DNA from 4 places in the Paenibacillus sp. FSL R5-0810 genome. Region 1 is predicted to be linked to each of the others. Evidence: predicted binding sites of a transcription regulator. Region 1 holds the regulator's gene; each other region holds the start of a gene.
The links. Region 1 encodes Rex, which represses fermentation and respiration genes when NADH is low (regulators of the CRP and FNR family bind a similar motif). Its sites were predicted from a motif close to TTGTGAAATATTTCACAA; they were not measured.

Region 1 (5,390 bases):
CCTGAACCGCATCCTTGCCTTCAACAGGAAGATTATCATCCGTAAACTTCACCCAGACCATGATCTGCTGCTGGTCCTGATTCGTTCCCGTGATGACCCAATAATTGTTGTTCTCGCCCCATACCGACTTGTAGGTCTTATCCTTCGTCACCAGGCCGCCATGCTGGCGAGCGGCTTGCACCGCCAGGCTCTCCTCATTCCACGTGTCCTTCATGACATAGGAATAGTACAGCTGCACGCATAGCAGCGCCAGCAGCAGCCCGGATATACTAAGCAAAATCCACTTTGTTCTCTTTTTCAAACCGTCTGATCCTCCCCCTTAATCTGACCTAAAGGGTCGAAAGACGCTCGAATGAACGCTGGGCTTCACGGCGGATCCGTTCCTCATCCAGCGTGAGGCAGGAGCCGTGCTTAACCACCTGCTTGCCGTCAACCCATACATGCTCCACATCCTTGGCGGAGGCCGAGTAAATTGAATGCGAAATGTAGTCCGTGCGCGGCAGGAAATGCGCTTGATCGGTATCCAGTGCGATCATGTCCGCCTTCATCCCGACGGCCAATCTGCCTACGTTATCAAGAAATGCCGACCGTGCTCCATACTCGGTTCCCATTCGAAGCGCTTCGGCTGCCGGAATAGCCGTCGGATCGCCGCTGACGCCCTTGTGGATAAGGGCGGCCAGGCGCATTTCTTCGAACATGTCCAGGTTGTTATTGCTCGCTGGTCCATCGGTTCCAAGGGACACTGTCACACCTGCTTTCAACAGCTCGGGAACACGCGCAACACCGCTGGCCAGCTTCAGGTTGCTGCCGGGGTTATGGGATACCGCGACATCATGCTTAGCCAATATTTCAATCTCTTCGTCCGTCAAATGCACCGCATGCGCAACCAGCGTCGGACGCGAGAACACGCCGAGCTTCTCCAGATGGGCCACCGGACGCTGTCCGTAGTCATTCACATTCTGCTGCACTTCGGCTGCCGTTTCGGACATATGGGTATGAATCGGCAGATTCAAATCATGCGCCGCTTGAACGAATTTCTCAATGAAGTCTGGCGGGCAGGTGTAAGGCGCATGCGGCGAAATCATCGTCGTAATCCGGCCCTCCGCCTGACCGTGCCAGTCCTTTGCAAAGGCAATCGCCTCATCCAGCTTCTGCTTCTGTACTTCCGGAGGACACAGCCCGATGACGCCTCTTGTCAGCACTCCCCGCATTCCGGAGTCTTGGACAACCTTGGCGACCTGATCCATATGGTCATACATGTCAACGAAGGTTGTCGTACCGCCCTTCAGCATCTCGAGCACCGAGAGCGAAGTGCCCCAAAATACATCGTCGGCCGTAAACTTCGCTTCCATCGGCCACATTTTCTCCTGCAGCCAAACTTGCAGGGCCAGATCATCGCCAAAGCCGCGAAGCAGCGACATGGCTGCATGTCCATGCGTGTTGACCAGCCCTGGAAGGAATAACAGATGCGTTCCGTCCATCACCTGGGTTTCTGCATCGACCTGAGGCTCCTCTTCTCCCAAATACGTGATGCGGTCGTCCTCCACAACCATATACCCGCGGAGAACCGGCTGTCCTTCCTGAAGCACGGCAAATGTTCCGTTCTTAACCATCCACTTCGTTGTCATGCTGCGCATCCTCCTTCCCATTGTCCAAATAGTAAGCCAGACTTTGCAGATCCGTCGTAAAATCCGCGGTGTGAATGCGGATATGAGGCGGCGCCTTCAGAATCGTCGGGGCAAAATTCAAAATCGCCTCGATTCCGGCGTTGATCAGCTGATTGGCTACGTTTTGCGCTTCAAAATCCGGTACCGTAATGATCCCGATTCGAATGCCGTATTCCTGGACCGTCTTGTCCAGCTCTTCCATCGGCTGCACCGTCAAGTTATTGATCTTCAGCCCGATTTTCGGAGGGTACGAATCGAAAATCGCCACAATCTTCATATTATCTTTCAGAAACGCGTTGTAATTGGATAGCGCATGTCCGAGATTGCCCGCACCCACCAGCGCAACGTTGATCTTCTGGTCCAGCTTCAAGATTTGGCGGATTTTCTCAATGAGATAGGAGACATCATACCCGATGCCCTTCCGGCCGAAATCCCCGAAATAGGCCAAATCCTTGCGGATTTGGGCCGGGTTCAGGTCGAGCTTCTGCCCAAGCTCCTGTGAGGAGACGGTGGACACCTCCCGCTTATGAAGCTCATTCAAATAGCGCAAATAGACTGGCAATCTGCGGACTACGGCCTCTGAAATTTTATCCGATTTCATGCATGCTCCCCCTATTAATAGGATGATAGTTCATCGCTTCCAATATAAAGCCTTGCTCCCCTTTAGGTTCACTCTTTTTCATTCTCCCTTTCCTCAAGCCACTGCGCAATACGGGGGACGATCCCCTCGGTCGGCATATGCTCCATTTTCGGTCCGGGCAGGGAATACAAGAAGTATTTTCCATAATACGATTCGATTACCCGGGTATCGTAGACGATCACGATTCCCTTATCGTGGGCGGTCCGAACAAGCCGCCCGAAGCCCTGCTTGAAGCGGATGACCGCTTGCGGCACCGACAGCTTCATGAACGGGTTCTTCTTCTGCTGCTGCAGCAGCTCGCTCTTCGCCTCGACCAGCGGATGGTTGGGCGGCTGGAACGGCAGCCGGACAATCGCCAGGCAGGTCAGCGCTTCTCCGGGAATGTCAACGCCCTCCCAGAAGGAGCTGGTCCCGAGCAGAACCGACGCGCTGCTATCCTGGAACCGGCGTATCAGCTTCGTACGGCTCGTACCATCCATTCCCTGACCAAGCACCGTAATTTCGCTGGCAGCCAGCGCTTCCTTCAGCGGCTCGTGCACCTGACGAAGCATCCGGTACGACGTAAACAGGACGAGCATACGACCTTGGGTAGCTATTGCCGCTTCAGAGAGCGACTTCACGAGCGTATCCACAAATACCGCATCCCCCACGGAGCCCTTCACGCTTGGAAAATCCCGCGGAATGACAAGAAGCGCCTGCTCCCTGTAATTGAACGGGGACGGCAGCTGAACCGTGTTCAGATTCCCTGCGTCCGCCGCCTCCTGGAGCCCTAGATTATCGATCATGAATTGAAACGATTTATCGACCGACAGCGTCGCCGATGTCAGAATCACGCTCCGCTTCTTGTCAAAAAACAATTCCTTCAAATGCTTGCTCACATCAACGGGCACGGCGTAGAGCTGCAGCGACTTGCTGCGGAAATTGCCGTTGGCCTCCATCCAGTATACGGTGCCTTCGTCATTCAGGGCCATGAAGGACCGCAAATCCTCGCGATGCGCAGCCAGATCCTTAAACAAGCCCGACAGGTCAGTCAGCAGGCTGTCCGCACTGTAATCGTCAAGCTCTTCCTTCATCTCGGCGATCAGCTTGTCTCCCTTGCGAACGACGTCTCCCAGCGTCACGTGAATCTGCTGTTCCAGCTCGGCGAGCGCTCCCCAATCCTTCGGCTTCTTCGCAGGCGAGAGCCGCAGCGTGTATTGCCCGGCATCTCCAGGAGAAGCATCGCCGCGTTCCGGAAGCAGGCCGAACAGCTGGTCGCTGAGTCGGTCCCAAGTTTCTTTCACCGTGATCAGATCAGGATAGATCCGGTCGATGACCGCCGACCATTCCCCGGATTTCTCATGGGGAGAAGCCTGGAGCAGCTGCCGCAGCGCAGGGAGCTGCCCGCTTCGGCTGTCCTTGTATAGACGCGTCAATGTATGAACCACCGTAAAATATTTCATCTGCAGCCCGAGATGCTTGCCGGCCACATCCTCCAAATGATGGGCTTCGTCGATGACGAGCCGCTCGTAGCTCGGAAGCAGCTGGTGGTTCGCTTTTACATCGGTAAACAGCTTGGAATGATTCGTGATGACAACATCCGCAATGCCGGCCTCATGCTTCGCCCGATGGTAGTAGCACTTGCGGAACCACGGGCAGCCTCGTCCAAGGCATGAATCGGAATCGCTGGCGATCGTTTCCCAGAAATCGCCTCCGCGGCCGCCGAGATTCAGCTCCTCATCATCGCCGCTTTCGGTCTGTGTGAGCCATACCAGCATTTGGGCCGCCGTAATGACGTCCTCCTTCGGCGAATGAAAATCTCTCCTATTTATTTTATGTTCAAATTTTCTCAAACACAAATAATGACCTCTTCCCTTAAAGATGGCTGCTTTAAAAGGGAACGGCACTACCTGGGTAAGCAGAGGAATGTCGCGGTCTCGAAGCTGTTCCTGCAGGTTGATCGTATGCGTGCTGACCATCACCTTCTGCTCCTGCTTGACGCTTTGGTAAATGGACGGGAGCAAATATCCGAGCGATTTTCCAGTACCGGTGCCGGCTTCGATCAACAGATGCTTGTCCTCATCAAGCGCCTGCATCACTTCCTGGAACATGATGTCCTGCGCATCCCGGCTCTCATATTGTGGAAGCACTTCCTTCAAACGTCTCCGAACCTCATCCATATACTCATCAAAGCTCATGTTCGCCAGCGGATTGGGCTCCGCTTCATCGCGGACCGGAGCGATGTCCGTCCAATCCTCAACGCCTAATGCGAATTGGCGGTAGTAGGTATGAACGCTGCCATCCTGGACGGCCTGCATCTCGCGCTCCACACGGATGCCATCAAAGAACCAGGCCAAATCGCTGTCCTCTTCCGCAAACAGATCGCTCAGCCGCTGGATGGTCAGCAGAGGAAGCTCATCGATCTCCTCCAGGCATTTCAGCAGCACATTCGCTGTGGCAAGCGCATCGCTGTCCGCTTGGTGCGGACGGTCATGCTCGAGGCCGAAATGCGAGGAAACCATGCCGAGCTGATAAGATGGCAGCGAGGGGAAGCATATTTTCAAAAAGTGCATCGTATCTAAAATCCGGCCGCTGAACGGTAAATAACCGCAGCGATCCAGCGCGTTTTGCAAAAAGTTAAAATCGAAAGCCACATTGTGCCCGACCAGAACCACATCGTCCAGCATGGGCACGAGCTCCATCATCATTTCCTCCAAAGACGGCGCATCGGCTACATCGCTGTCGGAAATTCCGGTCAGACCGGTAATAAACGGAGGAATCGGAATCCCGGGATTGACGTACGTGCCGTACACGCGGGAGATGCCCCGATCCTCTTCGATGATGACCAGCCCGACCTGGATAATTTCATCGGCAGACTGGTTGCCCGTGGTTTCAAAATCCAATACGGCAAATTTCATTTCGTTAAAATCCCTTTCTTCCAGACTAATTAACAGCATACCAGAAGTTGCGGCTTTTGAACATTCCGGCATACAGAATACCGGCTCCTCATGACCCGGACTCCTGCATGGAATTCACATTTCTGGCATGTCCCTAGAGGCATTCAGTACTTCTACAACAACGGCAAAAAGCGATGCTGAACAGCT
Region 2 (5,390 bases), 2.5 Mb from region 1:
GATGTACGACGTTCCTCTCATGCTGCTCCAGGGCGGCATACCGTGCGGATTCTCCGTATGGAGTTTACGGAGCTTTAAGGTTTCAGGCAAGCATAGACCCTAAGCATGGCCCGTTTCACGCTTTCATATGTATAAACTAGGAGGTCCATTGAAGTTGCAGAACGACATTCAGGAAATACTGATCACAGAAGAAGAAATCCATGCGAAAATTAAGGAACTCGGTTCAAAACTCAGCGCCGAATACGAAGGACGCAATCCGCTCGTTATTTGCGTTCTTAAAGGTGCGTTTATTTTTATGGCAGACTTGGTTAAATCCATTACAGTACCTCTGGAGCTGGATTTCATGGCCGTTTCCAGTTACGGGGCATCCACCAAGTCATCGGGTGTGGTCAAGATCATTAAAGATCTCGATGCATCCGTTGAAGGCAGGGATGTTCTGATCGTGGAGGATATTATTGACAGCGGTCTTACGCTGAGCCATTTGATCGAGCTGCTCAAGAGCCGCAAGGCCAACTCGGTTCGCGTCGTTACTTTGTTCGACAAGCCTGCCCGCCGAACGGTGGATTTGCAGGCCGATTACACCGGGTTCGTACTGCCTGACGCCTTCGTTGTCGGCTACGGGCTTGATTATGCCGAGCATTACCGGAACCTCCCCTACATCGGGATTCTGAAGCCGGAAATCTACAGCAGTTAAACCGCGCCATATGGGCTGCTGCCACGGATCTTGGCCCTTTGTTGAGAAGGCCAGACAGGCTGTGGTAAAATATCTTATGTGTCTTGAGAGGAGGTAGGGGATGAGTCGGTTCATCCGGAATTCTGGTTTTTATTTGATTCTATTTTTGGTCGTGGTGGGCATAGTACAATTCGTCACTAACGGTGGCGAACAGGCCGAAGCCCCTAGTTATAATCAGCTGCGGCAGGAAGTTAAAGATAACAAGATAAAGGAAATGACGGTTCAATTCGACGGCTACGCGTATCTGGTGACCGGTAAGTATAGGGAAGTCACCGACGAGAAGAAGTCGGAGAATTTCTCGACCTACATTCCGGCTACTGATGCGGCGATGCAGGAATTGACCGCAGCCAGCGAGAGCAACGATGTAAAGCTGACCGTGGTGCCGATGGAAGGCCAAAGCATTTGGCTGACACTGCTTTCATCCTTTATTCCGCTCGTGATCATGTTCGTTCTGTTCTTCTTCCTGTTCAATCAAGCTCAGGGCGGCGGCGGCAAAGTGATGAACTTTGGCAAGAGCAAAGCCCGCTTATATAATGAAGAGAAGAAACGCGTTACGTTTGAAGACGTAGCCGGTGCTGACGAGGAGAAGCAGGAGCTCGTTGAGGTTGTCGACTTCCTGAAGGATCCGCGCAAATTCAACACCGTCGGCGCCCGCATTCCGAAGGGTGTGCTGCTTGTCGGTCCTCCGGGAACCGGTAAGACGCTCCTGGCTCGTGCGGTTGCCGGTGAAGCAGGCGTTCCGTTCTTCAGTATTTCCGGTTCCGACTTCGTGGAAATGTTCGTCGGTGTCGGTGCTTCGCGTGTACGCGATTTGTTCGAGAACGCGAAGAAGAATGCGCCATGTATTATCTTCATTGACGAGATTGATGCTGTGGGCCGTCAACGCGGCGCCGGCCTTGGTGGCGGACATGACGAGCGAGAGCAAACGCTCAACCAATTGCTCGTAGAGATGGACGGTTTCGGAGCGAACGAAGGCATCATTATCGTCGCTGCAACGAACCGCCCGGATATTCTGGACCCGGCGCTGCTGCGTCCGGGACGTTTTGACCGTCAGATTACCGTGGATCGTCCGGATGTAAAGGGACGTGAAGCTGTACTGAAGGTGCATGCACGCAACAAACCGCTGACGAAGGATGTCAAACTCGACATTATCGCGAAGCGTACGACTGGTTTTACAGGCGCGGACCTGGAGAACCTTCTGAACGAGGCGGCTTTGCTTGCCGCACGTCGTAACCGTAAAGATATATCGATGACGGAAGTCGACGAGGCAATCGACCGCGTAATTGTCGGTACCGAGAAGCGCAGCCGCGTGATCAGCGACCGCGAGAAGCGAATCGTTGCTTATCACGAAGCCGGTCATACGATTGTCGGTTACTTCTTGGAGCATGCGGATACCGTGCATAAGGTAACGATTATTCCTCGCGGCCGTGCCGGCGGATACGTCATCATGATGCCGAAGGAAGACCGCATGCTCGTGACGAAGCAGGAATTGCTTGACCGCGTAACCGGGTTGCTCGGCGGACGCGTGGCGGAAGAGCTGTTCATCGGAGAAATCGGAACCGGGGCTTACAGCGACTTCCAGCAGGCAACCAGCATTATCCGCAGCATGATTGTGGAATACGGTATGAGCGAGAAGCTCGGTCCGATGCAGTTCGGCACATCCCAAGGACAAGTGTTCCTTGGCCGGGATATCGGGCACGAGCAGAACTACAGTGACCAAATCGCTTACGAGATCGATCAGGAAATGCAGCGGTTTATCACCGAATGCTACGAGAAGTGTAAAGAGCTTCTGTCCAAGCATGCCAAAGAGGTTCATTTGATTGCGAATACGCTCCTGGAGAAAGAAACGCTGGAGCTTGAGCAGATTAAGAATCTCATTGAGACTGGAACAGTCGAAGGCAACGGCGGTGGCGAAGGATCCGGCTCTTCCGAGAATGGCGAGCCAACGATCGACAACATCGGTGATGTCCGCGTCCGTATTCAAGGGAAGGAAGAAGGCCAGCAGCCGACTTCTACGGAAGAGATTCCGAACAACCCGATGGATTCGAATCTGGATCGTAAGGATTCAGAGCGTAAAGATCCTCCTGGCGGATCGGATAATGATAGCAGTCTAACGTAAATTCGCTGAAATACTCGTATTTGGAATAAAAATGAAGAACCGGAGAACGATCATTCGTTTTCCGGTTCTTTTTGTGCTTCTTATCACATTGACAGGGATTAGAGGTCCGTGTACATTAGTTGTTAAATAAGGATGCGCATCCTTTCACAAAGGTTGCGAATGTCCTTCAAACATGGTCATCAAGCGGCTAATGCCGGATAACATAAGGGGAGAGGGTCGATCATGGAAGCTTTGGCACTGGAGCGCAAGGCAGAGCAGAACCGCGTGCTGCGTGAACGGTTAATGGAGTTGAAGAAGGAACGCAACGCCATCATTTTGGCGCATTATTATCAACGGGATGAAATTCAGGAAGTCGCCGATTTCCGGGGAGATTCCTTTTTGCTGGCTCAGAAGGCGGCCCAGACGGATGCCGAGACGATCGTCTTTTGCGGCGTGCATTTTATGGGAGAAAGCGCAAAGATATTGGCGCCGAACAAAACGGTGCTTATTCCTGACGAGCGTGCAGGCTGTCCGATGGCCGATATGGTAAACGTTGACGGGCTGCGCAAGCTGAAGGCCCAGCATCCGAATGCCAAAGTGGTCACTTATATCAATTCATCGGCCGAGATCAAGGCGGAGACCGATATTTGCTGTACATCCTCGAATGCGGTCAAGGTCATTCAGTCGGTCGATTCCGATGAAATCATTTGGGTCCCTGACAAAAACCTGGGGCATTACGTCCAGCAGCACACCGACAAGAAGCTGATCATTTGGGAAGGGTACTGCAATACGCATGATATGTTAACCGTGAAAGATGTGGTGGAGATGAAGGCGAAATATCCGAACGCCGAGTTCGTCGTGCATCCGGAATGCCGTCCGGAGGTTGTCGCTATGGGCGACTTCGTAGGCAGCACCACCGCCATTCTGGAATACTGCAAAAACTCGCCGGCCCAGGAATTTATCGTAGGAACCGAAGATGGAACCGGCTATCAGCTCCGTTTGGACAGTCCGAATAAATCCTTCCATTTTGCGACCAAATTCCTCGTATGTCCGAATATGAAAGTGAATAATCTCAAAAAGCTGGTAAAAGCTCTGGAGACGATGAAGCCGCAGATTTACGTGCCTCCTGTCGTTGCAGAGAAAGCCAGAACTTCCCTAGAGCGCATGTTACAAGTTAAGTAGCATGCGCTACTCTTTCGCGAGAAGACAGGTGAGACGAGCGTGATACCGCAGTATTTGATCGATTTTGACCTAAAGGACCTGCCGGTAAAGGAGACGGATGTGATCGTCATCGGCTCCGGCATCGCCGGATTATATACCGCCATTCTGGCAAGCGAGCATCATAAGGTGCTGTTGATTACGAAGAAATCGCTGCTCGAGAGCAATACGCGCTATGCGCAAGGCGGCATCGCTGCCGTGACGGCGGAGGACGATTCACCGGCCTATCATCGGCAGGATACGCTGCTTGCAGGGGCCGGGTTATGCTCCTCGGCGGCGGTGGATGTGCTGGTTAACGAAGGACCGGCCGGTGTCCAGGAATTGATCCGTCTCGGGACGATGTTTGACGTCGAGAACGGGGAGCTCGCTCTAACGAAGGAAGGAGCCCATAGCCACCGCCGAATTCTCCATGCGAATGGGGATGCTACGGGCTATGAAATCGTACGCGCCCTTTCCATTCAAGTCGAAATGCTTCACAATATAGAGGTGTGGGATGATCATTTTGTCATCGATCTGGTTACCGATCAAGGCGAATGCCATGGAGCGATTGTCCAGTTGCCGGACGGGAAGCGGATCTTCGTGCGGGGCCAAGCAACGATTATGTGCTCCGGCGGTGCCGGTCAGCTGTACCGGTACACGACCAATCCCGAAGTTGCGACCGCCGATGGAGTCGCGATGGCCTATCGGGCGGGCGCCCAGATTCGGGACATGGAGTTTATTCAGTTCCACCCAACGGCGCTGAGTTATCCGGGAGCACCGCGGTTTCTGGTATCGGAAGCGGTGCGCGGAGAAGGCGCCGTGCTCCGGAATATTAAAGGCGAGCGCTTCATGCACAAATACCATGAGCTGCTGGAGCTGGCGCCCCGGGATATTGTCGCCCGGGCGATTGTGAGCGAGATGGAGGAGACGGGCTCCACGTTCGTCTACTTGGACATTACCCATGAATCCCCGGAGATGGTCAAACACCGGTTCCCAACGATTTACGAAACCTGCATGCGGTATGGTCTTGATCTGACCTCCGATTGGATTCCGGTCTCCCCCGCTGCGCATTATATGATGGGGGGCATCAAGACCAATCTGTACGGGGAGAGCAGCGTGAAGCGTCTGTTCGCCTGCGGAGAAGTGTCCTCGACCGGCGTTCATGGCGCGAATCGCTTGGCCAGCAACTCGCTGTCCGAAGCGGTTGTATACGGAAGCCGCATTGTTGAACGGATCCGGCAGCTTCCGAAACGGACGGAGCGATTCCTTCATGTATCCTTCGGGCTTGGGCGCAAGGATGCGCCTTCCCAGGCTATGGTCGAAAAGCGGCTGAAGCTTCAGAAAGTGATGGTCCGGTATGCC
Region 3 (5,390 bases), 170 kb from region 1:
CTTGACCGCTGTCTGGACGACGGCTTCCACGTCGCTTGCGAACATGGGACAACACCTCTTATTCTGTCGGTTTGATGATGCGATGGAGAATTACCGCTTCGTGAGGCAAAGCTCGACCCTTCCTTCCCGTTCCCGGACAGGATAGGTTCGCACGTTCCCTGAATCGGGCGCCTGAACGTTACCTGTCACCAGCTCGATTTTCCAATCGTACAGCGGGTCGTAAATATAATGCCCGGACAGTATTGCCTCCGCCAGCGGGCCCCCTTTCGGGTGCGGATTGTTGTTGTCCAGCGCGAACCATCGATGATCGGAGGTCCGGAAGACGGCGATCTCCTGCTCGCCGACCCTTACGACCCTGCCGATCTGGGGCAGAAAATCCTCAGCCTGCCCGATAACTACGTATTGACTACTTTCCATATAGGATCAACCTCCATGTACAACGTTTGCCATGTATGCATGAGCACGAATAGCCGGACCAATATTCCGAAGACCCATGCAACTGTGAAACATCTCTATAAAAAACTTATAACATTCTGCTGCGCCGGAACATGCGACGCGTTTCTTACGTCAATCCGGTGCTTCAACTGCGATTAACCCATCCCCCAGGTCTGATCGAGCACGAGGCCATGACGCTGATCCGGCGTTTGGCCGAGTGCAGGCAGCGGTATAGACCTGCTTGCATGGCCCTGCTCACCCGGATACCGAACCAAGGGTTCAACGGGAATGTCTGGGGCGATAAGCGCTAGTGTACTCAAGTTACTCGCCCCATGCCGGACTCGCCCGAATCGCCGCGGCTATGTCGCGACGACCGGCTGCACGTCGCGGTACAATACATCCCGAAGCTTGTCATCTTCCAGCACTTTTTTCCAAGGATCCGACAGCTGCGACAACGCCAGCTCGATTCGCTCCACGAGCTCCTTGCGCTGTTCCGTGTTATGAAGGACCGCCTCGCGAATCGCCTCAAGACCAAGCCGTTCGACCCATTCCGAAGTCCGCTCCAGATAATTTCCCGTCTCTCGGTAATACTGCATGAGGGCTGCGCATATTTCGATCAGCTCTTCATCGGTCTTCACCTTGCAGAACGAATCAGCGAGCCGCGCCTTCGTTCCCCCGTTGCCGCCGACAAAGATTTCCCAGCCGCCGTCATTGCCTACAATGCCGATGTCCTTCGTGCAAGCTTCGGCACAGTTGCGGGGACATCCGTTCACCGCCATTTTGAATTTGGCCGGAAAGTCCAGCCGCTCGAACTTCCGTTCGAGGTAAGCGCCCATTCCCATCGAGTCCTGCGTGCCGAATCGGCAAAATTGCGAGCCGACGCAGGTCTTGACGGTCCGGAGCGATTTGGCATAGGCATAACCGGAAGGCATATCCAGCTCCTCCCACACCTTCGGCAAGTCCTCTTTCTTGACGCCGACCAAGTCCAGACGCTGTCCTCCCGTCACCTTGACGACCTTGACATTATACTTTAAGGATACGTCCGCAATTTTCTTCAGCGCCTCCGGAGTTGTCACGCCGCCGTACATACGAGGGACAACCGTATACGTGCCGTCCTTCTGGATGTTGGCGTTCATCCGCTCATTCACGAACCTCGACTCGCGCTCCTCCCGGTGCGTCAGCGGGTTCAGCATGGTCAGATAGTAGTTTAGCGCCGGACGGCATTTCGAGCACCCTTCCGGATTGCTCCAATCCAGAACATGCATGACCTCTTTCGTGGTGGTCAAGCCTTTGGCCCGGATCTCCGCAACGATGGTATCCCGGTCGAGCGTCGTGCACGGGCAGATTCCCTGCTTGGCTGCCGTCGTAAAGCCGTCTCCCAATACGCTCTGGAGAATCTTCTCTACCACAGGCTTACAACCGCCGCAAGACCGCGTCGCCCCGGTGCATGCCTTGATCTCATCCACGGTGGTCATTCCCTGAACCGTGATGGCGTCCACGATTGCTTTCTTTGTCACGCCGTTGCAGCCGCACACGATTTCGTCGTCAGGCATTTGCGCGATGCGCGTCGCTGCGTCCGCCCCTTTTCCGGCACAGCCGCCGCCCATGATCGAGTGATAGATGTCGTCGGTCATCTGCGCCTTTTTTCGTATCAAAGACTGCAGATTGGCCGATTCGCTCACATCCCCGAACAAAATGGCACCTACGATCATTCCGTCCCTGAGCAGGATTTTCTTATAGGTTTTCTTCCAATCATCCTTGGCGAGAACAACGTCATGCTCCGGCTGCTCGATAAATTCCCCGGCCGAGAATACGTCTACTCCGCTAACCTTTAATTTGGTCGACACAATCGACCCTTCATACGGAGGGGTGTCCACGCCGCATAACCGCTTGGCCAGCACTTGTCCTTGCTCGAATAACGGCGCAACAAGCCCGTAGCATACGCCGCGGTGCTCGCAGCATTCGCCGACGGCGTACACATCCTGCATCGAGGTTCGCAGATGGTCGTCCACGACGATGCCCCGCCGGACCTCGATCCCGCTCGCCTGCGCTACCTCCGTATTGGCACGGATGCCGACAGCCATGACGACCAAATCCGCGTCCAGCTCATCGCCGTCCTTGAAACGAAGACCGGTTACCCGCGTTTTCCCCAATACCTCAACCGTCTGTTTTCCTAATAAAAAGCGGATGCCCTGCTGCTCAAGCTCATGCTGCAGCATCTGCGCCGCCACGGAATCGAGCTGGCTCTCCATAAGATCGTTCATCAGATGCACAACGGTCACGTCCATGCCGAGACTCACGAGGCCTTTGGCAGCCTCCAATCCCAGTAATCCCCCTCCGATGACCGCAGCTTTCCGGTACGTTTTCGCTGCCTGAAGCATCCGGGTGCAGTCGGCGATATTTCTAAAGCCGATAACGCCTTCTTTGTCGCTGCCGGGTACCGGCAATATGAAGGGCTTGGATCCCGTTGCGATTATGACATGATCATAGGGAACAGCCATCCCGTTGTCCGTCATGACAACCTTGGCGGCTTCATCAATCCGCTGCGCGCTTGTTCCCGTATGCAGCGTAATTCCGTTATCTTCATACCATTTCCAATCATTCAAGACGATGTCATCCAGCGTTTTGCTGCCTTCAAGCACATAAGAGAGCATAATCCGGTTGTAATTCGGGTGCGGCTCCTGGCCGATCACGGTAATATCGAATGCCCCGCTAAGCTTTAAAATTTGCTCGACCGTGCTGATTCCTGCGATCCCGTTGCCGATGACCACTAGCTTTTGTTTTTTTGCTGCTGGCATGGTTATTCCTCCCACACTGTATTGTTGCGTTATCCCCATCCAATCCTTTCAAATTGATTATATCGTCTTATGCCCGAATTATTTGTGATATATTTCACACTCTTAGTTAAAATTTTTAATACTCAGCAAAAATAACCCCGCCTCAACAGGAAGGCAAGGTTTCATCCTTTCGAATGCCTATATCATGCGGGCTTCCATGAACTCCCGTCTTCCGTTCGTTTTCAAATAGGGCATAATCCCCGCATATCCGGCAGCGTTCAGGTTCACTCCGGTCACCCAATTGCCTGCAAGCTCTTCCCCCTGGGCCCCGGCGATGACCACCGGTGCGGGAATCAGCTCCTGATACAGCGGAATCCCCGCCCGGATCGCCTTAAATGCTTTCCCGCTCTGCAAGAAGGGAATTGCACTGCTGTACGTAGGCACGAAATACTTGCCGATCACTTCAAGCTCCTCTCCGTCATAAAAGGGCTCCCCGCCTATAAACGGATGCAGCATGAGGATATTTTCATAATGCGACCAGATGAGCATCTGCAGCAATCGCCTCGCCCCGCTGCCTTCCAGTCTGTCTCCGATCTGCACGCCGTACTTCTCATAATCGATAAATTTCCAGCCGCGCGGACCCTTCACCCATTTCTGAAACATGCCTCCGCCCTCTCCGCTCCGTCCGGGTTGATCTGGGCTTGTTCCTTTTAAAACCGTCAACCGCTCCTCAACGGCATGCTGGCCCAGCATATGGCGAGTCTTCTCCACAATATGCCTAACCTTGAGCGAAGCGTTTGCAAGCTCGGCGATGTCTTCTTGTCCATATTGAAAATAGGAAATATAGCCGCGTTCCATCATTAAGATCGCCTCCTTCAACTGGCGTCAAGCGGATCTACTGACATCATATAAACGAACGGCGGGGCAGGTGCATGTCCGGTTAGGTTTTCCCGTTTTTTTCTTTCCAATCCCCCATCTAGCTGCATAAGAAAAACGTCTACCGACACACGCTCAAAGGAGACAGACCTCGTTTCGCGGTCGTTTCTCTTGTGATATCAGCCGGCAAATCCTCCGGAACGTTTATAGATCTGATATTCAATAAAAAAGAACCCTGATATGAGTTGTTCTCATGTCAGGGTTCCGCTAGTGATGGGAACGCCGCCAATGGATCATTTCTCGACCCATTGTTCAGCCCAGGAAGCAATCTGCTCCATGACCGGGCGAAGCGCTTTGCCTTTCTCCGTAAGCTCGTATTCAATACGAACCGGCGTTTCGGGGTACACATGTCGAATCAAAATTCCTTCGCATTCCAGATCCTTCATCCGCTCCGACAGCATCTTGTCACTCATGGACGGAATCAGATTGGAGATGTCTTTAAAACGCTTCGGACCGCTCATCAACGTCTGGATAATCAATCCGTTCCACCGTTTACCCAGAAAAGAAAACGCGGATTCAAAGCGGGGACACAGCGAAATGTTTGTAACTTCCATATCCTTTCACCTCTTTACGAAGTCACCTTGTGTTCAAAAAGTTATTCGTTTATCGTGAGATCGAAAAACTTACGATTAGTTAGTATGTTTCATTTTAACACATTTTCGGGAAGCTGAAAACCACCTGGCCCCTTTTTCCCATAAATTCAGCACTTATTCCGTTAATATCCGTGCCAAAATATCCAGGTCGGATTCGATGGTCCGGGACAATTTTCGGTTATACAGGACGGCAGCCGGATGGAACAATGGAAAAATGTTATAGGTTTCCAGCGAAAATCGATAGCCGGCAGCGGGATTGTCACGTTCTGCCGCCTGCTGAACGGGCCCCTCGATCATTTTCCCGTGCAGCGAAGTGACGGTTTCATGGCTCCCGATCAACCGGTGCAGCGCAATATTCCCCATCGGGATCAGGAATTGCGGGCGAACCAAACGGATTTCCTCGTCCAGAATCGGCGCATGGGCCAAGATTTCGGCTTTCGTGGGCGTTCGGTTCGAACGGCTGACCACCCTTTCGCCGGAAGCCCGGGTGATGATGCGTTCTTTGAACGGTCGGCTCCTTACCGTGCTTGTAATATAGACCTCGCTGCGGGAGAGACCCAGCCGCTCCAAATAGGCGTCCATCTCCCGGCCGGCTTGGCCGGTAAAAGGCATGCCTTCCTGAATCTCGGTAGCCCCGGGCGCTTCTCCG
Region 4 (5,390 bases), 310 kb from region 1:
AATCCGTCTTCTCATACCAGGTTGCTGCAGGGAGCACCACGTCCGCGTACATCGGCGTGGCTGTCATTCGGAAATCAAGCGCAACAAGCAGATCCAGCTTGCCCTCCACATCGCCATGCCACGCCACTTCCTCCGGCTTTTCTTCTTCATTCGGCTCCGACAGAAGATTGTCGGAGGCGCCCAGCAGGTGCTTCATGAAGTATTCCTGACCTTTTGCCGAGCTGGATATCAGATTTGAACGCCATACGAACAGCGAGCGGGGGAAGTTCTCCGGAGCATCGGGATCCTCAATCGCAAATCGCGTCTCACCTTTAACCAGCTGATCAAGCGCATGCCGAACGATCTCATCAGCTGTGCTCTTCCCTTCTCTCTCCGCCTCTTCCGCAAAAGCAAGGCTGCTCTTGTTAAACTGCGGATAGGAAGGCAGCCACCCGAGCCGTGCAGCCAATACGTTATAATCAGCAGGATGGCGGTACCGGATATCCCCGCCGGTCGGGGATTTCAGCGCATCCGCCCCCGACTCCTCATATTTCCACTGGTCGGTGGCGAAATAGAAGAAGGAGGTCGCATTCTGCTGGCGCGGAGGTCCTTGCCAGTCTTTGGCGAAGGCGACAGTCGACCAGCCCTCGATCGGCCGGCATTTCTCCTGGCCTACATAATGCGCCCAGCCCCCGCCATTCACTCCCTGGGATGCCGTAAGGATCACCAGATTCAAGATGGAGCGATATATCGTGTCGCTGTTGAACCAATGGTTGATCCCGGCCCCCATGATAATCATGGACCGGCCGCCGGTATCCAGCGCGTTCTGGGCGAATTCGCGGGCGATCTGAATGACGACCGAGGCTTTTACACCGGTGATCGCCTCCTGCCATGCCGGCGTATAATACGAGCTTGCATCCTCGTAATTTGCCGCCTCGAGCTCGCTCCCGACCCGCCGGATTCCATACTGGCTGAGCATCAAGTCATAGACAGTCGTCGCGAGACATGTTGTTCCATCGGCCAAACGCACCGTCCTTGCAGGAATCATCCGTTCGAATATCCCGCTGCCGCTGGAATCGAAATAGGGAAAACAAATGATATGCCAATCCGCATTATGACCTTCCATCGAAAGAGCCGGTTCGATTCGTGTCCCGTCTTCCCGCTCCAGCATTAAATTCCATTTCTCTCCCTGCTCCCAGCGCTGGCCAATCGTGCCGTTCGGGACGATGATTTCACCCGTTTCCGCGTCCAGAATAACCGGCTTCCACTCGGCATTCGGCGAGGCGTCTCCCAGATCGCTTGCCCGCAAGAAACGTCCGGCTTTCAAGCTGTCTCCATGCGCATCGAGCATGATCAAGAACGGCATGTCGGTATACTGCTTCGCATAATTCAGGAACATCGGCTCCGCGCGCTCCCGATAATATTCGTTTAAGATAACATGCGTCATTGCCTGGGCAAGAGCTGCGTCCGTTCCAGGATTCGGTGCGAGCCAGTTATCGGCGAATTTCACATTCTCCGCGTAATCCGGAGCCACGGACACGACCTTGGTTCCCTTGTAACGCACCTCGGTCATAAAGTGTGCATCCGGCGTCCGGGTCAACGGCACATTGGAGCCCCACATGATGAGGTAGCCGGCATTGTACCAATCGCTGGACTCCGGAACGTCGGTCTGCTCCCCCCAGATTTGCGGCGAGGCGGGCGGAAGATCCGCATACCAATCATAAAAGCTGAGCATTTCTCCGCCCAGCAAGGAAATAAACCGGGCTCCTGACGCATAACTGATCATCGACATCGCCGGAATCGGGGTAAATCCGGCAATCCGGTCGGGGCCGTATTTACGAATTGTATAGATCAGCTGTGCGGAGATGAGCTTTGTTGCATCCGGCCAAGTTACGCGCACATGCCCTCCTTTTCCTCGAGCCTGCTTGTAAGCCTTGGCTTGATCCGGGTCCTCCACAATGCTGGCCCAAGCCGCAACCGGATCCTCGTGCAACTCCAAAGCCTTGCTCCACATCCGCCAAAGCTTACCTCGGATATAAGGGTATTTAATTCGAAGCGGACTGTACTCATACCATGAGAATGAGGCTCCACGCGGACAGCCTCGCGGCTCAAATTCCGGCATATCCGGACCGCATGACGGATAATCGATCTGCTGGTTCTCCCAGGTAATGATTCCGTTCTTCACGAACACCTTCCAGCTGCAGGAGCCGGTACAGTTTACGCCGTGGGTCGTCCGAACGACCTTATCGTGCGACCAGCGCTTGCGGTACATATCCTCCCATTCCCGGCTTTTCTCTTCCAGGACGGACCAATTGTCCGAGTAGCTCTCCACTCTTTTGAAGAATGTCAGTCCCGATTTGCGTTTCATAGGACGCGTCAACTCCTTCTGCTTGAATGACCATGGTTGGGGAATCCATGTATCGTCCATTCGTATGCATTCATTATGCAGGTATCGCTGGAGGCATCCTACTAGGGAAACTCCTATATTCGCAGGGGAAATCCCTCGTCATGCTGGCGGCAGCCTTTTTTTCATGCACGCACTGGGGTCCCCATCTTGGGAAGATGCAGATGCAAAAAGAACCCCTGCCCGGCGGGCAAAGGCTCTTGAATGGGTATCTATAATAACAGGATGGGCATTGCTATAGGAGCGTGCGAATCTCTTGGAACAGAACGTTGTTCTCCAAATGGATATGCTCATACGTGTCTTTCTCAAGACCCGCAAGGCGTTGATAGACAAGTCTGTATGTGCCGCATGCATCATCCGGCAGCTCCCAATCATTGGTGACCTCTCGAAGCTCCTGCAATATGCCGCCTGCACTGGAGTGCTCCTCCTCAAGCCCGGTTATCAGGGGCAGCAATTGCTGTCCAGCATCCGTCTTGGATTCGGTGATGACCCGGACCATAAGCGGGAAGACATTCTGATCTTCATCCTGCGTATGCTCCAGCAGTTCCTTCTTGAGCTGCGTGAACAGCTCTTGAACCCGCAAAAGCTCAGGATGCCGTTCTCCGTGGACACGGGCAAGCTTAGTAACATATGGGGTTAGAGCCGGCAATTCATCACGCAAGAATGCATGATGCTTATGCTGAATGTGCTCGATGAGCTCAAGAGCGCCCAGGGAGGCCGGACGGCTCTCCTGGTATTTCTCAAATTTGTCCTGCAGCAGCTTGACCTGATTCAGGACAGCTTCGGGATCCAGCTGCCGCTGTGCGGCCGCATTCTCCAAGGGAATCTGGCCGCCGCAGCAAAAATCGATGCGAAGCGAACGGAATAAATCAGCCGTCTGAGGCACGGAGGAAACGATATCCGAGACATGGGTATGAAGCGTAATGGTGCTCATCGAAAAAACCTCCTGTCATTTGTGGCCATAGCTTAGCTGCTGGCCGTTTCTCACGCCTCAAGTATAGACAGCCCTTTAATCCGCCTCAGTGATTGCAGTCATACGGATTGGGGACAAATTGTGAACGGCAGGCCCCGAAGCAGAAGCACCCATTCAAACCCTGTATGGAGCCCTAAAGGAAACGGCAAACCTTCTTTAAAATGTACCTGTAAATGTTCCTGTTCAAATTTTAAAGTCACAAATTGTTGCGATTTTATGTGATTCAAATCACAATACCATGCGAAACGGGTTATCTATAATGATATCATCCACTTTAAGAAAGCGAGGCGCAGCTTTATGCTAAGCGAAAAAACGATCGCAACCATCAAATCAACGGTTCCTGTCCTGGAACAACATGGCGTTACCATCACTTCTACCTTCTATCGGAATATGTTCAAAGCGCATCCGGAGCTGTTGAATATTTTCAACCATGCCAACCAGCAGCGAGGCCGCCAGCAAACCGCCCTTGCAAACACGGTGTATGCAGCGGCGCTGCACATCGACCGTTTGGAGGCTATCCTGCCTGCCGTTAAGCAAATCGCGCATAAACACCGGAGTCTTGGCGTCAAACCGGAGCATTATCCTATTGTCGGGGAGCATCTGCTAGGAGCAATTAAAGAGGTGCTTGGAGATGCAGCAACCGAAGAAATTTTGCAGGCGTGGGAGGAAGCATACGGCGTCATTGCGGATGCATTCATTTCTGTTGAAGATGAGATGTATAAGCAATCGGAGACGCAGGTCGGGGGGTGGAGCGGCTTCAAACCGTTCCGGGTCGAGCGAAAAGTACGGGAGAGCGAAGTTATTACGTCCTTCTATCTCGTTCCGGCGGACGGAGGCCCGCTGGCCGCTTTTGAGCCTGGACAATATGTCAGCATCAGGCTGCAAATACCCGGCGAAACTTATACCTTGAACCGCCAGTACAGTTTGTCTGATGCGCCTGGCAAGCCATACTACCGGATTTCAGTAAAACGGGAGGCCGAAGGCATTGATACTCCGGAAGGGAAAGTATCGAATTACCTCCATCAGTCCGTTGAAGAGAACGGGATCGTGGAGCTTTCGGCTCCTGCCGGCGATTTCACATTGAACCTGGAGGATTCGTCTCCGCTCGTCCTCATCAGCGGCGGTGTTGGGCTCACTCCGATGATCAGCATGCTGAACACCGCTGTTGAAGCACAACCGGGGCGTAAGGTGATGTTTATCCACGCAGCACGAAATGCCAATGTCCATGCAATGAAGCAGCATGTCGAGGAGCTCGCGGAAATGAATCCGAATATTTCTTACCGGTGGTGCTACAGCAACCCGGGCGCAGAGGATGGCGGATACCATAAGAGCGGATTGATCGACCTGGCATGGTTAAAAGATACCGTACCCGGGCCATCGGCAGTCTATTATTTCTGCGGTCCGATCCCGTTCATGAAGACGATCAACGACGCGCTTCTGGCAATGGATATTCCTTCTGACCGGATCCATTACGAGTTCTTTGGTCCTGCTGCAAGCCTTTCCTGACGGAGCAGCCGGTTGACCGTTTCCCGTCGCAGCCCGATCAGCTGGCCGATCTCCACTTGGGTCAGGACATCCGTAAGGCGCGCTGGTGAGATATACTGCTCGAACCACCGCTGAAGCTTGTGTAATCGCTCAATGGGCTCGATTTCGCTTAATTGATCAATCCGCTCCTGCATCATTCGCAGCTTATCCTGCAGCTGAAGCGCTATGGAACGATATCGAACCGGGTCCTGCTCCAAGGAACCATACCATTCATCCGGACGGTAAACTTGAATCTCGCTTGTCACTAATGCAACCGCCGTTCCGAAATAGGGCTTGGGCGTGATTAATGAATGATGCGGAATCGTTTCCCCGGGGACAATCAAATTGACTAGCAAAGCATTTCCGTCTTGGTGTACACGCTCGATTTTGAGCATGCCGCTCTTCACATGAAACAGCGGGCCTGATTCGCCTTGCCGAAATAAGGTTTCTCCTTTATGTAGGATCATAAACAGGTACCTCCTCAATCATGAAACTGTCTCTAATCATAGC

Region 2: the regulator Rex is predicted to act here: its motif matches at 2,985-3,002, upstream of nadA (quinolinate synthase NadA).
Region 3: the regulator Rex is predicted to act here: its motif matches at 3,316-3,333, upstream of nirB (nitrite reductase large subunit NirB).
Region 4: the regulator Rex is predicted to act here: its motif matches at 3,573-3,590, upstream of ric (iron-sulfur cluster repair di-iron protein).

What each region holds. Positions count from the first base shown of each region.
Region 1 is NZ_JBBOCF010000001.1:2,615,491-2,620,880, forward strand. It holds gene MKX76_RS11770 (cell wall elongation regulator TseB-like domain-containing protein) at 1-301, opposite strand, end outside; gene MKX76_RS11775 (amidohydrolase) at 330-1,628, opposite strand; gene MKX76_RS11780 (redox-sensing transcriptional repressor Rex) at 1,606-2,268, opposite strand; gene dinG (ATP-dependent DNA helicase DinG) at 2,337-5,204, opposite strand.
Region 2 is NZ_JBBOCF010000001.1:5,075,904-5,081,293, reverse strand. It holds gene tilS (tRNA lysidine(34) synthetase TilS) at 1-78, shown strand, start outside; gene hpt (hypoxanthine phosphoribosyltransferase) at 155-694, shown strand; gene ftsH (ATP-dependent zinc metalloprotease FtsH) at 795-2,852, shown strand; gene nadA (quinolinate synthase NadA) at 3,075-4,013, shown strand; gene nadB (L-aspartate oxidase) at 4,053-5,390, shown strand, end outside.
Region 3 is NZ_JBBOCF010000001.1:2,789,422-2,794,811, forward strand. It holds gene MKX76_RS12685 (formate/nitrite transporter family protein) at 1-45, opposite strand, end outside; gene nirD (nitrite reductase small subunit NirD) at 91-417, opposite strand; gene MKX76_RS12695 (hypothetical protein) at 591-755, opposite strand; gene nirB (nitrite reductase large subunit NirB) at 795-3,233, opposite strand; gene MKX76_RS12705 (hypothetical protein) at 3,411-4,073, opposite strand; gene MKX76_RS12710 (winged helix-turn-helix transcriptional regulator) at 4,382-4,702, opposite strand; gene MKX76_RS12715 (uracil-DNA glycosylase) at 4,856-5,390, opposite strand, start outside.
Region 4 is NZ_JBBOCF010000001.1:2,302,964-2,308,353, forward strand. It holds gene MKX76_RS10335 (nitrate reductase subunit alpha) at 1-2,347, opposite strand, end outside; gene ric (iron-sulfur cluster repair di-iron protein) at 2,619-3,317, opposite strand; gene hmpA (NO-inducible flavohemoprotein) at 3,624-4,862, shown strand; gene MKX76_RS10350 (Crp/Fnr family transcriptional regulator) at 4,826-5,347, opposite strand.